3 regions of the Bacillus sp. FJAT-53060 genome follow, and region 1 is predicted to be linked to each of the others. Evidence: predicted binding sites of a transcription regulator. Region 1 holds the regulator's gene; each other region holds the start of a gene.
What was found. The regulator LexA, encoded in region 1, represses DNA repair genes until DNA is damaged. The targets are predictions, from matches to a motif close to CGAACATATGTTCG.

Region 1 (5,525 bases):
TAAACCGTTCTCTTTTGACTTTTTTGAAAGCTCATTTATTCTTGCAAGCTGTTCTTTAGAAATCATGACAAACTCCTTTAAAACATTTTCTCTACATACTACTAAATATCATTCACTTTTACAACAAATCACACTTTAAGAAGAAAGACCTTTTTCGTATTCCTGATACCTTCTATGCACTGTTGCCTTTGAGATGTCAAAGCCAAGTGCCTGAAGCGTCTCTGCAATTTCGGCGAACGTCATGTTGTTTTTTCTTAAGCGAACAATTTCTGAAATCGGTACTTCAATACGCTCACGACCAGGCGCCTGATCCTGGTGTTTTAAATTCAGCTCAGGCTGATACCCGCGCTCAACAGCTTTTTTCATTCCCCGCTTTATTTTCAGGTTATGAATTTTTCGTTGATACTCTTCTACAATTCCTACAATTTCAATGACCATTTCATCAGCTTCTGAAAGCTCAAGCTCTCCTCTATGAAAAACGCTATACACTTTTACTTTCTCTTTAAAAAGACAATGAAGAAGCCCAATTTTTGCTTGCCCTCTTCCAAGGCGTGTCTCATCTTGAATAAGAACAGCATCTATTGACTCTTCTTTCATCGTAGCAAGCATCTCAAAAACACCATCACGATCTAGTTCGTATCCACTTGCTTTCTCTTTCACGACTTTGACCACATTCATCTTGTACAAAGCAGCTAAAGCTCGAAGTTCTTCTTCTTGTCTTTTCAGTGAGGTTTCCTGCTCTTCTTTGACAGTACTCACTCTCGCATAAATTATTGCGTTCATGTTTTTAATCAACCTTTCTACCGGACTGTTGCAAGTTGATATACGACTGGATGCTCTTTTTTGACAGGTATCACAAGGATGTCTCCAGGCTGGATTTCAGTTGAAGCAAGATCATTGTGTTCGGTTACCCAGTCAATAAACGCATTTTTATCGATTGATTTGCTATCGTTTACTTGATCAGCTAACCCCCAAAGAGTATCACCTGATTGAACCTCTATTTTAACATATTGATTTGGATTATTATGGCTTGTGGCTGCAATAAGTGAAAGAAATATGCCAACGATGAATGAGAATAGTGCAATAAAAATAATCGATTCTTTTAACCTCATAATATCATCTCTCCTAATAGAATATACGTTCGCTCTTCCTGTCACTTATTATAAATGCGAACAGATGTTTCTGTCAAAACCTTTTTTCGAACCTATGTTTGTACTGTTAGGAAAAACATGCTATAATTTCTTTAAAATTGACGTTTTGAGGTGCAAAAGATGACGAAGCTATCAAAAAGACAACTCGATATCCTGAAATTCATCAAAGAAGAAGTAAAAAGCAAGGGTTATCCCCCATCCGTTCGTGAAATTGGTGAAGCTGTCGGTCTAGCATCTAGTTCAACCGTCCATGGACATTTAGCTAGACTAGAAACAAAGGGCTTAATCAGAAGAGACCCGACGAAGCCTAGAGCCATCGAAGTACTAGATGAAGAGGAAATGAATATTTCAAAGAATGCTGTAATGAATGTTCCAGTCATTGGAAAAGTCACAGCGGGTTTACCTATCACGGCTGTTGAGAATGTAGAAGAATACTTCCCTCTTCCAGAAACTTTTGCAGCGCCAGATGAACAAGTATTTATGCTTGAAATTATGGGAGAAAGTATGATTGATGCAGGAATATTGGACAAGGACTATGTCATTGTGCGTCAGCAAAGCACCGCCAACAATGGGGATATTGTGGTCGCTATGACAGAGGAAGATGAAGCAACAGTGAAACGTTTTTATAAAGAAGATACGCACTTTAGATTACAGCCAGAGAACCCATCAATGGAATCGATTATTTTACAGAATGTAAGTATACTAGGTAAAGTAATTGGTGTATTTAGAAATATTCATTAAAAAAAGCCGGTATTTCATCAACTGCTGATGAGAACCGGCTTTTTTTTATGAGCAAGAATAAGCAAGAATACTTGAGCTTGGGAAGGAACCAAATGTAAAATACGGCCATATAAAGCCCGTTGTACGGCCAAAAGGCTGTGATGAAATTACATACATTAGAAATACTTGACCGTTTCTAAGGAACACAATGGTCCATCGTCTATTACACCCGGCTGCAAATTGAACAGTTTGTTGACCTCCACTGACACTTTGCCCTGAAATAAGTGGCAGCATACTTTGAGGCTGAGAGACTGCTTGCTGATACTGGGATATAATATGCTGCGGCGGAGCGGGCGGGGCTGATTGTGCGCCTGAACCTTGCCTTGGCCCAGTCGCTCCCCCTCCCATTGGTAAGCCAGAAAATCCTCCAACCTGAGGAATAGGAAGCGACGGCAAGCTTTGTACCTGCCTATCGTATGAGTACCCATTCCACATACCTTCATATGGATAATACATACTAAACACCACTTTCTTAGACATTCATCACGACAGTATATTCAATAATTAAAAAAGAGTGTTGAGTCTTCAAATAGAAATTTTTCAAAAGACGTTTTGTTCTCCTATAGAACGGTTAAATAATAATGAGGAAAAAAAATAAAAAATGAAAACTTTTTGTCTCCCTCAAACGTTATATAGACAGAAAGAAAAGAAATAAAAAACATTTAGATTTAACTCTTGTAATCCTGCTGTAATTATTGTAACATTTGTAACATAAGAAGTTTTCATTTAGAAAAGGAGGCAATTGCCTTGAAAAAATTATTTGTTTTATTAACTACTATTATGCTTATGATCTCTTTACAAACAACGACACTGGCCGCTTCCAAAAAATCCTCCACTTTGACAAATAAAGAAGCGTTACATATTGCCCTTGATGCAAGAGAACACTTTTGGAGTGCTATGTCAGGCTACAAAATTAATGAACATTCAGATTACAAATTAAAATCATTTACTTATAAAGACATGACTTACAACTATCTTTCAAAAACATTTGATACAAAGAAAAAACTAAACAGCTACCTATCTCAAGTTTTCACAAAAGATGCGATCACTCATGGTTTAAAAGACTATCAATTCATTGTTCATAAAGGCAAAATGGCTGTACCAGTTGGTGACGGAGACAACATGCTCAATTGGGAAAAAGCATCACCTAAACTCGTCTCTAAGAAAAATACAATATACACATATGAGTTCACAGTCCCAACGCTTGATGGACGCAAAGTAAAACGAACTGTAACTTATGAGAAAGTACAAAAGAATTGGAAAGTAACTAAAATTGACGCTGTGATCTAATTAAAAAACCAAGCCTGTGGGGACTGACTCCATAAAGTGAGACAAATAAAAACACCTTTAAGTTGAACATCGGGTATAGCATACCTGAAACCAATTTGGAGGTGTTTTTGTATGAAAAAAAGAGTTAGTTACCCCATCAACATAAAAGGTAGAGGCCATTCGAATGGAGTTAGAAGGCTGCATACTTCATATGCTTATCAAAAGGTCACTGCGATTGCTGATGGAAGTAAATATGTAGACATTCCTTTATTTTCCGCAAATATCTCAATCATCTTTTTAGGTCCTATGCCACTCAGTACAGCAATTGGAGGTGCAAGCATGAGCCATGCTGTCCAAAATAAGGTGTGTTTCCACTCATTTAATTTTGAAATGCGCTCTCTCCACCAACTTTATGATCATCCTAAAAGTCCAACTAAGGCAAATGGCAGCATCCAACTAATTTGACTCTCCAAAGGATTTATCTGTTGTCTGTCCTACCGCTCTTTTAATTTCGGATGCAGCTTATCGTCTTTTACTTGATGATGAGCGACCGTGTCTACCTCCCCTTTTTCGTTTGATGGAAAACACATCTACACAATCTTTTAAATTAATCATACCCGCAATCGACAAGAACAAAAATGCACTCATCACAAGCGGCTCATGCAGGGTCGTTTCTGGGGATAGAATCCCTATACAAAGCATGATGAGAAAAAAAATACTTTGAAAAGCAAATACATATTTCTTTGGAAGCTTAGGAATGAGCCATGATACGCCTAAAAGCGCATAAAACAATCGAAATCCGGTGCTATGATCAAAAGCAGAAGGTGAAAAAGGAATGATCGCTTGACATAGCCAGACGATAGCAAACAACAAACAAATTCCGTAATGGGCAAGTGTTCTCTCAAGCAGCAAACGGGGATGCGTGCCCTTTTCAAGCCACGTCTTTAATGCGCCAAAACTAAAGGCAGTCATAAAACCCATCATTGGCCGAAAAAAGAACCGGTCTCCCCATTTCCACCCTTTTCCTTCCTTTGTTTCATAATCAAATTGCGACTGAAACACAATGTGATCATTCGTTTTCATGTATTTCCAATACCCTCTGCCTTCTTTAATGAAGGACAAAGGATGTGACGATGTAAATTTGAGTGAGGATGCTCTTTCATTACGCTCATCCATCACGCTCGTTCGATACGCTCCTGTCCCTGTCACGCTGATGCCGAATCCAAGATGTTTCTCATACAAAAAGGATTGGGGTTGTTCATCTCTAGGTCCATTTAATGAAATGGTCGAAAATCGCAAATCCCATTGTTCATGAAGCTTTGGATTTTGCGTATACTCCCATACTTTTTCTATAGGTGCATGAATGGTTGTTTCCACATAAACAGGCTTTCTTTTCATCTGCCTCTACTCCTCAATGTGAATTATTTCACATAATAAGCATACCATGTTTCACAAAACTGTCAAATCTTTATTGGTTTTTTGTCAAAAATGTTATGATATGTTTCCACCTCCTTCATAATATCGGTTCGATACATAAAAAAGACCTGTCAATGAGACAGATCTTCTTGCTGCTTAATGCCTGCGATATAAATACGGACCGCATAGCTCACACTATCAAGCTGTTCTTTCCGTTGAAATCCCTTTTTGTTTGGAATATCTCCAAAGTCGTATTGATGGTATCAATATCACGATAAATGGTTCTCACGCTCACTCCATGAAGTTCAGCGAGGTCTTTGGCTTGTACTTGCTTCTTACTGATGAGGAGCATCACAATGGACAAAATGCGATCAATTTTCATGACTTTTCCTTTTTTTCATAAATGTAGGTTTTGATTTGATAAAAAAAGAAAGAATGGTAAAGATAAGTAACAGCAAGCATTCGTTTACATCCCTGCTCGTGCAGGAGGAGGTTGCATCATGACACATAACATGTGGCAGTTGTTCATGATCGGGATCATCATTTTGACATGGATCATCATTCGAATGAATCGAATGAGACGCTATCAGCTTGTGCGCCCGGTAAATCTTTTCATGAGAATGTATGTATTTGGTTTCACTGCCCTTATTCTCTTATCAGAAGGATGGCAAAATCACAGTATTTTTATCTATGCCACAATTGGCATGATCTTCGGAAGCAGTCTAGCCATTCACGCCTATGAGACGATCTGTATGAAAGTAGAAAATGGCCGGCTTTATGTCAAAACGAGTAAATGGATTGAGAGCTTCATTTTATGTTTGTTTTTATCTAGGCTTGCATTTAAATTGGTCGAGCTGACCAAACATGCGATCACAAAAATTGATATCGTTGAATTGTATCAGCATATTG
Region 2 (5,525 bases), on a different contig from region 1:
AAGGATAACGGCTTTTATTTCTTCTTTCTTTGTGTAGTCTCTGAGTAGAATTTGACTCTTTCCAAAGCTCACTTGTCCCTGCAACATCGGAGTGCCTATTTCAGATAAATCAATTCCCCAAGCGTGATGGTAAATTTGATTTCCCATTATCCCGAATTTCTTTTCTAGAGATTCAAGTGAATATCTAGCTAATGCACCGACTGTAAAAATCCCCATTCTGTTCAAGTTTCGTTCCATCCTCCCTCCTATTCCCCACATTTTAGAAATTGGTCTAACTGGCCAAAGCTTTGCTGGTATGTCCTCATATCTCCACCTAACAATTCCATTGGGTGCTTTTTTACTTTCTAAATCAAGAGCAAGCTTGCTTATTAACATGTTGTCACCGATTCCAATTGTACAAGGCAGCCCAAACTCTCTCATAAGGGCATCTTGTATATGTTCTGTAATTTCTTCAACACTTTTCCACATTCTCATAGCTCCATCAACCTTCAAAAAAGACTCATCGATTGAGTAAGTGTGAACATCACATTCTGGGACATATCGATAAAACAACTGTGTGATTTTCGTTGAAACATTTATAAACGTATCCATTTTAGGATTAACAATATGGATTCTTGGATCATTAGGAATTTCAAATAATCTTGATCCAGTCTTAATTTTGAAATCTTGTTTAAGTTTAGGGCTTGCTGCTAAGACAACACTCCCCTGCCTCTCTGTGTTACCTACAACAGCCAAATAACACTCAAGAGGATCTAAGCCCATCATAACTGCTGAGATTGATGCATAAAAAGATTTCATATCAACACAGAGTATCTTTTTCCGTGGAAACTTGGTGTAATCAATCATAAGAGACTCCCACTATATCATCAAAAATAATAAAGTGAGTTTCATGCGACAAATCCTTTATATGTAGCATTTTCTTCTCGTAGTTGATGTATTGAGTATGACCAATAAGATTATCTATTCTTCCTGAATTGTAGACAGAAAAGCTTACAGGCTTGTTAACACCCATAGCATAGGCAATGATCGATTCAAATTCTTCTATTTGTTGTTCATCTATAATTGGTTTATCTGTTTTTTGCGTTTCTGCTAAATCGTGTTTAAGTCGTGTAACATGCTCAGGCAACATCATAGCAGTCCATTTGATCGTTCCTCTGTCTCTAAGCATTTAATCACTCCTTTTCGAATGATTAAATAGTAACAGAACAAATGTTCCGTTTCAATGTGTTACAGAACTTTCGTTCAATGTAAATTATGGAAAATAAATACCCTCCTTTAATTCCTTTTATACTATGAAACTGCATGATATTGAGGCTTTCATCTTATGGAAATCATTACATAATTTGAGATATAATATTTTTATGTACTAGAAGGTGAAATCATTTTTAAAACAAAATTGTGCTTCTTTTTTATATTCTCTTAGGGATAATTACGCCAGAAAGGCTTCAAAAGGAGTTAGTTGGGCGATGATTACATTAGCAGGAAGCATCTGTGGCGGAGCTTGTAATGTAACAATGGGTACAGCTTGTGCGCCTTGCTTTTATGGCTTAACATTCTTATCAGGGTTTAACATAGGCGAATGTTTCGGGAAAAAATATTAATAGATAAGGAATAAATATGAAAACAGTGGAAAAATTCCATTGGGGCATTATCAGCAGGCATTCCCATACAGGGCACGCTCATGATAATGCCTTTTTTGATAACATATGAAATGTAGACCGATGTTTGATCACGATGAAGTATACAGTTTTCAAGCAGTGCCTGTAGCTGATTCAATGTATTTCAAGTGGCTTTGTTGAATACGTTGTACCGTTTTATGATTCATTTTTATTTCTTTTTGCAGTAGAGCCGTTCTTTTACGATAACCATACGTATATTGGTGTGACTCACAAAGAGATGAAATGAGGTCGATTAACACTTGTTGTTTTGTCGGATGACCTTGTTTTTTCCAACGATAAAATGTTGATTTAGCGACTTCAAACATCTTACAGAATGTACTTATACTTACTTTGATGAAACCGATGTTTCCCCATATGATGCGCTACCATTTCATCCAAACCCTTGTGTTCTATTCTTAATTTCTAGCTTATCCATGATTTCTTTTGTAACATTTAGCATTCCTCCTTTCTTTGAAATACTTCTTTTATTTAAAGTCACTTAACGGCAGACTACAGTGTCTTTGCCATTGTTTATTATACCTTTTTTATCCTTCGAAATTCTTCAAGCATTACTTTTAATATTTGAGCTGTTGCTATCCTTCTTTGGAATACTTCGTTATCGGTTGAAAAATATTCTTTTCGTGGTAATTTTACATAAAGAAACATCTTTACACAATGAAAATAACCTTAAATTTCCCATCATATTCCCAAATGAAAAACAAAAAATGGTAGCATGAAAATATATGGTAAGTGATTTTTATAAGTCAATACTACAACGTCTCTTATGATTCTTTATGAAACCATTTTTTCGACTCTCTTATGATTCCCCAAAATAGGAATCTGTATAGAAGTACAATTAGGATAAAAGTATAAACAAACTCAAAGGGAGAGAATGGTTCATAATCAATTATGTATGTATTAATAAAGATTAATATCAAAGAGAGCAATTCCATTAAAGAATCTATGAATCTGTTTTCTTTGTACACGTCCCTTGTCTTCTTGAAATTAAAGATATCTTTAATTTCCCCACTGGAAAGTCCTTTTATCAGACCTAAACCAATAAGATACACCCCAAAAGAAATCTCATAGGACAAATTAAAAATCTGTGTTAACACACAGTAAATTAAAGTGAATAAGAATAAATACATTTTATTACTCTCCTTAACCTCTTAAGTATTTATAAAACACACCATAAACAGCTAGAATGATTTGAAGAACAGCAAAAAAAGCGAGATGAAAATCTCATGCTCGCTTTGAAAGAATCCATTGAAACAAAAAAAGTGTTGACAATTTTGGAAATAGAACACACATGACAATATAGCTATTATTATTATTAACATTAAGCCAATCAAGGGAGAAGCAAAATAAGCAGTTGAGCCAGATGAATCAAAAAAGATTGTATAAATACTAATTGAAATAACTAACATAGAAATTAAAAGTAGAGATATTTTTAACAATCGCATATATATCCCTCCACTTAAATTATTGTGGTTTTATCCAATAAGGATACATTTTACCATTAATAGGATTTCTTAAAACTTTAACCTTAATCCCAGTACCGCCAGCATTTATAATAGCAGCCATCTTATTAGCTCTACAAGAATCAATATACACTGTACCTGCTACTCTGTTCCCATCATAACGATTGACTCCTCCACAGTTTTTCTTCTTCTTTGCCATTACAGTAATCTGCGGTTGAGATTTCGCTAAAAATGCATTTGCTTTATCATAAGCTTCTTTAGTTTCCATAACAAACGTTCGCGATAAACCGTCCTTTTCATTAAAAAGGACATTCTCCGCAACAGGAGATTCCGCTCTAACCTTTATACTCCCACCTATTGACATCCCTATGTAATCATCATCAGATGAATCCTATTAATTTTCTTCTTTAATATAACCAAGAAAGAACACTGATGTGGGTTCTATATTTGGAAATTTATTTTCAAAACATGTTTTTCTGTATTTAAATGCATTTTAAAAAAACACATCAATATCATTTTCCAATGATTCGATTTTTTCCGTAGCGCTCCTGAAGAAAACGCCAAGTTCGATTGAAAAAATGCCTTTTCACGCTCCGGCGAAAGCCCCGAATTTTTTGAGGGGCTGGCTGGAATCATGAACGAACAGCACCGGACGGCATCTTTCCGTTTCTGAAAACCACATGCAATGATCATCAAAGCACCTCCACAGTTAAGGAACACAGAAATGTTCCTCAAAACGAAACAATGAAAAATAAAAAATGCTTTCGGACACCGCAATCAAAAAGTATCAGCAAATTCAATGATATTCAGAAACAAAAAAACAGGCCTTCAGTCTGTTCACTTTAATATGTTGTTGATGAATTTAGTATGTAGATCATCAGCTTTATAAGACAATAAAACATCTTCAGCAACTTCATTAGTCAAGTGAGGAAGACCTTTTATTTCAGCAAGCTTTTTTCTAAAGTCTTCTTTGCTGACTTTAGACTTTTCCATAGTGATCTTCATGAAATAATCATCTAATTCAGAAATCTGCTTTTCAGTAAAACTATACTTTAGAAGAGCTAAATCTCTTGTTCTAAATTCAGGTGCTAAATGATCGTGCAAAGCCACAATCGCATTTTTCATGTGCATTAATTGACAATACAATTCTTCTTTACCCAAAATTCCTCCTCCCAATTAAAAGAATCACTGAGCAATACGATTTAAAATATATCGTATAATTTTTGTTATGACAGAGGTACACATACATAGAAAGGTGACAGTCACTACCCAGTACATATTAGACATGTCGAACCCAGTGTATGCAAATATGAAGATGGTCGATGTGATAAATGTGATAATTAGTACCACATAGACCTTCTTAAAGATTAAATAGCCGATAATCCCCCAAGCCAAATACAATAATGGCAATGTGAATAACACAAGAGCCATGGGTTGAAGATAATGTAAGCTAATATACTCCACTCTCCTCACCAGTTATTTTATGACTTCCAAGCTCGTCATTTCCCAATCTCTATCAGATTTTAGCGATATCTCTTTAGAGTCTTTGCTTTCAATATTATATTCAATAATTCTGCCAATAACTCCATCCTTATCTCTATCAAACATTCTTACCAATGCATAAATCTTGCCGTCTAAAATCTTGACCTCTTCTAAACGTTCGTCATCTGATTTAAAATTAAGTGGAATTTTTTCAGATAATATCTCTTTGAAGTCTCTGTTAAACATTTTTACTTCACCTTCATAGGAAACTATTGTGACTTTATCATTGTCTACACTGGTCTTGTAGATAGTGAATCCCTTGTCCATTACGATCTCTCTTTTTGTATCGAGAGTTTTTTTGTCGAGTACAACCAACATTGATTCTTCCTTACTGTCAACACCATCGTTTACGGCAAGAATTAATTTTTCATTGTTTAATGACTTCAAAGATTCATTGTTGTCAGGAAAAAAGACTGATTCGACGTCTATCTTTTTTCGTTTTTCTTTATGAGTTTTAGGGTCTATTGAAGATACTGTGACACTTTCATCATTGCTGAGAATGGCATAGATTTTTTTGTCTTCAAATATAGCTGTTGTTAATTCTCCATCTAATTCAACTTGATTTTTGTCGTTGTTATCTTCATTCCAATATACTAATTCGCCTACTAAGCCATCCTCTGTAAAACCCACGTTAATGTCGTGTAAAACATACCCATTAGAGTAGTTAATAAAGAATGCTCCCTCGTCTTCTGTAGATTTTGAAAGTGATTTTGTATTCAAAGGCTCTACCCTACCTGTCTTTTTATTTAGAGACACATGATAATTAGACCTATTAGATGAGAAGTACATATTATTATCACTCTGAGTAGACGAAGTAAATCCCACGCAGTCTTTTAATGACACG
Region 3 (5,525 bases), on a different contig from region 1:
GACCATTCGCAGTCAGCTAATTGCTGATGAATATAGCCCAGATAACGTTTTTATTATTGATGGGATTGTGTCGACAAGAAGAGGTTCAGAGAAGCACTTACAGCTTTTAAGAGAAATTATGAGATTGCCTGCAACAAAAGTGGTAGAGCATCCAGATATCTTTATTCAAAATTCAGAATATACAATGGATGATTTCGACTATATCATTGAACTACGTAATAGTTCAGATGAAGAAATTACATACGACCACGCTGAAGAACCGCAAGTGTTTGATCATTCTGGTTTTTCTGGCTTCGATTTTTAATATGGTAATGGTAGGTGTTTGTTTTGACTGAATTGGGAAAACGGCTCATTGAGGCCAGAGAGGAAAAAGGGATGTCGCTGGAGAACCTTCAGACGGCTACCAAAATCCAAAAGCGCTATTTGCTAGCAATCGAACAAGGAAACTATGATATTATTCCAGGTAAATTTTACGTCAGAGCGTTTATTAAACAATATGCCGAAGCCGTTGGACTGAATCCTGAACAATTGTTCCAAGAATTTCGTAAAGATGTACCAAGCACGTATAATGATGAAGTTTCTGATAAATTATCAAATATTAAGCCGCAAAGAGAGCTTCCAAAGTCTGCCTCAAAGGTGCTGGAGCTATTGCCAACAATATTAGTCATTGGAGGCATTCTTGTGGTGATCGCAATCATTTATGTGATCGTTCAAGCGGTCAATCATGATAGCGGACAGCAGAATAATCAGACGGCTCCTCAGCAGTCAGAATCAAAATACGAAGTGTCTGAGGATTCATCACTCGCAAAGGATCAAAAGAAAAAAGAAAAAGCTTCGTCAGATGATAAAGAAAAAACATCTAAAAAGGACGATTCATCAAAAGACGATGATGCTGTTTCTTTGAAGGCGACAAATACAGAAGGGTCCACGACAATGTATGAGGTGTCAGGTGCAGATGATATGGAGTTAACCATTTCTGCAACACAAGCTTCGTGGCTGCGCGTGAGAGACGAATCTGGAAAAGTGCTGAAGATGGGTGAACTAAAAGATGGCGAATCGTTTCAAACAGACCTGTCTGAGCTTTCTCAAGTCGATATCCGTCTCGGGAATGCCACTGGAATTGATATCAAGGTCAATGACGAGACGCTTAAGTACGAATTAGACCCAAAGAACACCATGACACAAAACATTGTGATTGTGAATAAAGGAAAGGAAAAGTCATCTTAAGCAAGTAGATGACTTTTCTTTTGTTCCTACTATTATATACATAAATAAATGCTTTATTGGAGGATTGGATTTCATGTTTAACTTACCGAATAAAATTACTCTTTCTAGGATCGCCTTGATTCCTGTGTTTATGATTATTATGCTTGCCCCTTTAGACTGGGGTGTTGCACGCTTTGGTGACGTCAGCATCGAAGTCACTCACCTTGTCGGAGCGATCTTGTTTATTGTGGCTTCCACAACCGACTGGATTGATGGTTACTATGCACGTAAGCTCAACCAAGTGACGAATTTCGGTAAATTTTTAGATCCGCTTGCAGATAAATTGCTTGTTTCAGCTGCTTTAATTATACTTGTTCAATACAACCTCACACCGGCATGGATGGCGATTGTGATCATTAGCCGTGAATTTGCTGTAACAGGTCTAAGGCTTGTCTTAGCCGGAGGCGGTGAAGTGGTAGCGGCAAATATGCTTGGAAAAGTGAAGACGTGGGCGCAAATCATTGCGATTTCAGCACTTCTTTTGCATAACCTACCGTTTGAACTTGTATCATTCCCGTTCGGTGATCTTGCGATGTGGGTCGCGGTGTTCTTCACTGTTGTCTCAGGCTGGGATTACTTTGCGAAAAACTGGGAAGCCTTAAAGAATTCTAACTAAAAAGGACGTGTACGCTTTGAAGTCAGAGAGAAAAGCAGAAATTATTGCAGTCGGTTCCGAACTATTGCTAGGGCAAATTACGAATACGAATGCACAATTCATCAGCAAACAGCTAGCTGAAATTGGTGTGAATGTTTATTACCACACAGCAGTTGGTGACAATTCGGAGCGTTTAAAGCAGGCTATTCAAGTGGCGCAAGAAAGATCTAATTTTATTATATTCTCAGGCGGTCTCGGACCAACAAAAGATGATTTAACAAAAGAAACCATTGCCAATACGCTTGGCAAAGAGCTTGTGCTAAATGAAGAAGCGTTTGAATCGATTCAAGACTACTTTCAAAAGACAGGACGTGACATGTCTCCGAACAACCGCAAGCAGGCACTCGTTTTAGAGGGATCTGATGTGCTGGTGAACCGGTTCGGAATGGCACCAGGTATGTTTATTCAAGAAGAAGATACGTTTTATATTCTGCTTCCTGGTCCGCCAAGTGAACTACACCCGATGTTTGAAAATGAATTGAAGCCGCTGATTTCTGAGAAACTTGGCTTGAAGGAAAAAATTGTGTCTGTCGTTCTACGTTTCTTCGGGATAGGTGAATCACAGCTTGAAACAGATCTTGAAGATATAATTGATGCTCAGACCAATCCGACAATTGCACCGCTTGCAGCAGACGGTGAAGTATCGCTAAGGCTAACGGCCAAGCACGAGGTTGAACAGGAGACTGAACGTCTTTTAAAAGAAACAGAAGCACAAATTCTAGAGCGGGTAGGGGAATACTTCTACGGATATGGTGATACTTCTCTTGTCCGTGAAGCTTCCAAGGCCTTGCACGAACATGGGAAAACAGTGGCAGCATCTGAAAGCTTGACTGGCGGAATGTTTTCTGAATGGTTGACAGATCTCGAAGGGGCATCGTCGATTTTTAACGGAAGTGTGGTTTGTTACACAAATCAAGTCAAGCAGCAGGTGCTAGGCTGCCGCGAGGAAACGTTGTCTTCTCATGGTGCTGTCAGCAAAGAGTGCGCTTTAGAGCTCGCTGAAGGCGTTCGAAAGCTGACAGGAAGTGATATCGGTATTAGCTTTACTGGTGTGGCAGGACCTGCTACCCAAGAAGAACAGCTAGTCGGAAAAGTATTTATTGGGCTAGCCACAAAAGATCAGACAGACGTGTATGAATGGATGTTTACAGGCAGTCGATCAGGCATTCGAAAACGGGCTGTCAAATATGGTTTGCATCACCTGCTCAAATTATTAAAAGAGAGTTAATTTTGTTTTTTGTTAAGTTTACTCCTTTAGAAAAGAGCGTTTTTTCTAATAGAAACAGCTCTTTTTTTAAAATGATTTGCCAAGAAAAATCGAATATGTGTTCGTTTTTTTCTTGGCAAATGACGTGAAACAAGGTATAGTATAGATAGTGGAATTGATAAAGGAGGAAACAATAGAATGAGTGATCGTCAAGCAGCCTTAGATATGGCTCTTAAACAAATAGAAAAACAGTTTGGTAAAGGCTCTATTATGAAACTAGGAGAGCAAACAGATACACATATTTCAACAGTACCTAGTGGTTCGTTAGCACTTGATACTGCGCTTGGAATAGGTGGATATCCTCGCGGTCGTATTATTGAAGTGTATGGTCCAGAGAGTTCTGGTAAAACGACAGTGGCACTTCATGCAATTGCTGAGGTTCAGCAGCAGGGAGGACAAGCTGCATTTATCGATGCAGAGCATGCGCTAGATCCAGTTTACGCTCAAAAGCTAGGTGTTAACATTGATGAGTTGTTACTTTCTCAACCAGATACAGGAGAACAAGCACTTGAAATTGCAGAAGCTCTTGTCCGCAGTGGTGCAGTTGATATTGTTGTCATTGACTCAGTTGCTGCGCTTGTACCAAAAGCAGAGATTGAAGGAGACATGGGGGATTCACACGTTGGTCTTCAAGCACGTTTGATGTCTCAAGCACTACGTAAACTATCAGGTGCTATCAACAAATCGAAAACAATTGCCATCTTTATTAATCAAATTCGTGAAAAAGTAGGGGTCATGTTCGGTAACCCTGAAACAACGCCTGGTGGACGTGCACTGAAGTTCTATTCGTCTGTTCGCTTAGAAGTTCGCCGTGCTGAACAGCTGAAACAAGGCAATGACATTATGGGAAATAAAACGAGAATTAAAGTCGTGAAAAACAAAGTCGCACCGCCATTCCGTATTGCGGAAGTAGACATCATGTACGGTGAAGGGATCTCGAAAGAGGGAGAAATCATCGACCTTGGAAGCGAACTAGACATCGTGCAAAAAAGTGGTGCTTGGTATTCTTACCAGGAGGAACGTCTTGGACAAGGTCGCGAAAACGCGAAACAGTTCTTAAAGGAAAACAAGGATATCCTTCTCATGATTCAAGAACAAATCAGGGAGTACTATGGTTTGAATACAAACGGAGTGAAACAGACCGAAGAAGAAGGACAAGAAGAATTGGAGTTTAATGACTAAAAAGACGCTTAAAAGCGTCTTTTTTTTACAATTACATGACAGCTAGTGGGTCAAAAGTTCTGTCTTTGCTTGAAATAACAACTTACGCCTCAGTCTGACTAGCTTGACAAGTATTTCCGACACAATTACAATGGGAATGTATCACTTGTTTTTCTTAACATGATTGATAACTAATTTAAACTTGACAAGGGCAGTGAGGATCTCATTCCCTGTGAAGGCCCTGTATGTTGAGACACAAAACAATGTACATGCCGACACTTTATTTGTAAAACCAAGTTCATAGCAAGAGGAGGTGAAAATATGTCGCCTACGATGTTTACGATCATCTCCATTTTGCTGAGCCTAATCTGTTTAGTTGTTGGCTACTTTGTTCGAAAAACCATTGCAGAAGCAAAAATATCCGGTGCAAGAAACATGGCCGAACAAATTGTTGAGGATGCAAAGCGTGATGCGGAAGCATTGAAGAAAGAAGCGCTCTTGGAAGCGAAAGATGAAATTCATTCGTTTCGGTTAGAGGCGGAGCAAGAAGTTCGTGAAAGACGTAATGAGCTTCAAAGACAAGAAAACCGTTTACTTCAAAAAGAGGAAAATCTTGATCGAAAGGACGAATCTTTAGATAAACGGGAGTCCGTGTTGGAGAAGAGAGATCATTCTCTGAATGAACGACAACAACATATTGAAGAGATGGAAAGCAAAGTGGATGATATGATTCGTTTGCAGAAAGCCGAGTTGGAACGCATTTCTAGCCTAACTCGAGATGAAGCGAAACAAATCATTCTGGATCAAGTTGAAAATGAGCTTTCCCACGACATTGCAGTCATGACGAAAGAATCTGAAAACCGAGCGAAAGAAGAGGCTGATAAAAAGGCGAAAAACATTCTTTCACTTGCGTTACAGCGTTGCGCAGCTGATCATGTCGCTGAAACAACGGTATCTGTAGTCAATCTTCCAAATGATGAGATGAAAGGTCGTATTATCGGACGTGAAGGACGAAATATCCGTACGTTAGAAACGTTAACAGGTATTGACCTGATCATTGATGATACACCTGAAGCTGTAATTTTATCGGGCTTCGATCCGATTAGACGTGAAACAGCGAGGATAGCTCTCGATAAGCTAGTCCAGGATGGGCGCATTCATCCTGCACGAATTGAA

Region 2: a site for LexA is predicted at 1,203-1,216, ahead of WAX46_RS10380 (YolD-like family protein). Genes of this name have one in related genera too.
Region 3: a site for LexA is predicted at 3,240-3,253, ahead of recA (recombinase RecA). Genes of this name have one in related genera too.

Annotation. Positions count from the first base shown of each region.
Region 1 is NZ_JBAWSW010000030.1:16,534-22,058, reverse strand. Features, by position in the region: gene WAX46_RS11570 (DUF896 domain-containing protein) at 1-66, opposite strand, end outside; gene WAX46_RS11565 (YneB family resolvase-like protein) at 136-783, opposite strand; gene yneA (cell division suppressor protein YneA) at 801-1,112, opposite strand; gene lexA (transcriptional repressor LexA) at 1,272-1,892, shown strand; gene WAX46_RS11550 (hypothetical protein) at 1,938-2,387, opposite strand; gene WAX46_RS11545 (IseA DL-endopeptidase inhibitor family protein) at 2,679-3,221, shown strand; gene WAX46_RS11540 (hypothetical protein) at 3,333-3,665, shown strand; gene WAX46_RS11535 (hypothetical protein) at 3,723-4,598, opposite strand; partial or broken gene WAX46_RS11530 (HTH domain-containing protein) at 4,870-4,998, opposite strand; gene WAX46_RS11525 (mother cell-specific membrane sporulation protein) at 5,117-5,525, shown strand, end outside.
Region 2 is NZ_JBAWSW010000025.1:11,203-16,727, forward strand. Features, by position in the region: gene WAX46_RS10375 (Y-family DNA polymerase) at 1-846, opposite strand, end outside; gene WAX46_RS10380 (YolD-like family protein) at 839-1,168, opposite strand; gene WAX46_RS10385 (IS3 family transposase) at 1,751-1,984, opposite strand; partial or broken gene WAX46_RS10390 (DUF3967 domain-containing protein) at 2,885-2,971, shown strand; gene WAX46_RS10395 (hypothetical protein) at 3,141-3,503, opposite strand; gene WAX46_RS10400 (hypothetical protein) at 3,977-4,300, opposite strand; gene WAX46_RS10410 (hypothetical protein) at 4,616-5,525, opposite strand, start outside.
Region 3 is NZ_JBAWSW010000001.1:81,710-87,234, reverse strand. Features, by position in the region: gene WAX46_RS00520 (DUF3388 domain-containing protein) at 1-304, shown strand, start outside; gene WAX46_RS00515 (helix-turn-helix domain-containing protein) at 328-1,227, shown strand; gene pgsA (CDP-diacylglycerol--glycerol-3-phosphate 3-phosphatidyltransferase) at 1,301-1,882, shown strand; gene WAX46_RS00505 (competence/damage-inducible protein A) at 1,899-3,149, shown strand; gene recA (recombinase RecA) at 3,327-4,370, shown strand; gene rny (ribonuclease Y) at 4,671-5,525, shown strand, end outside.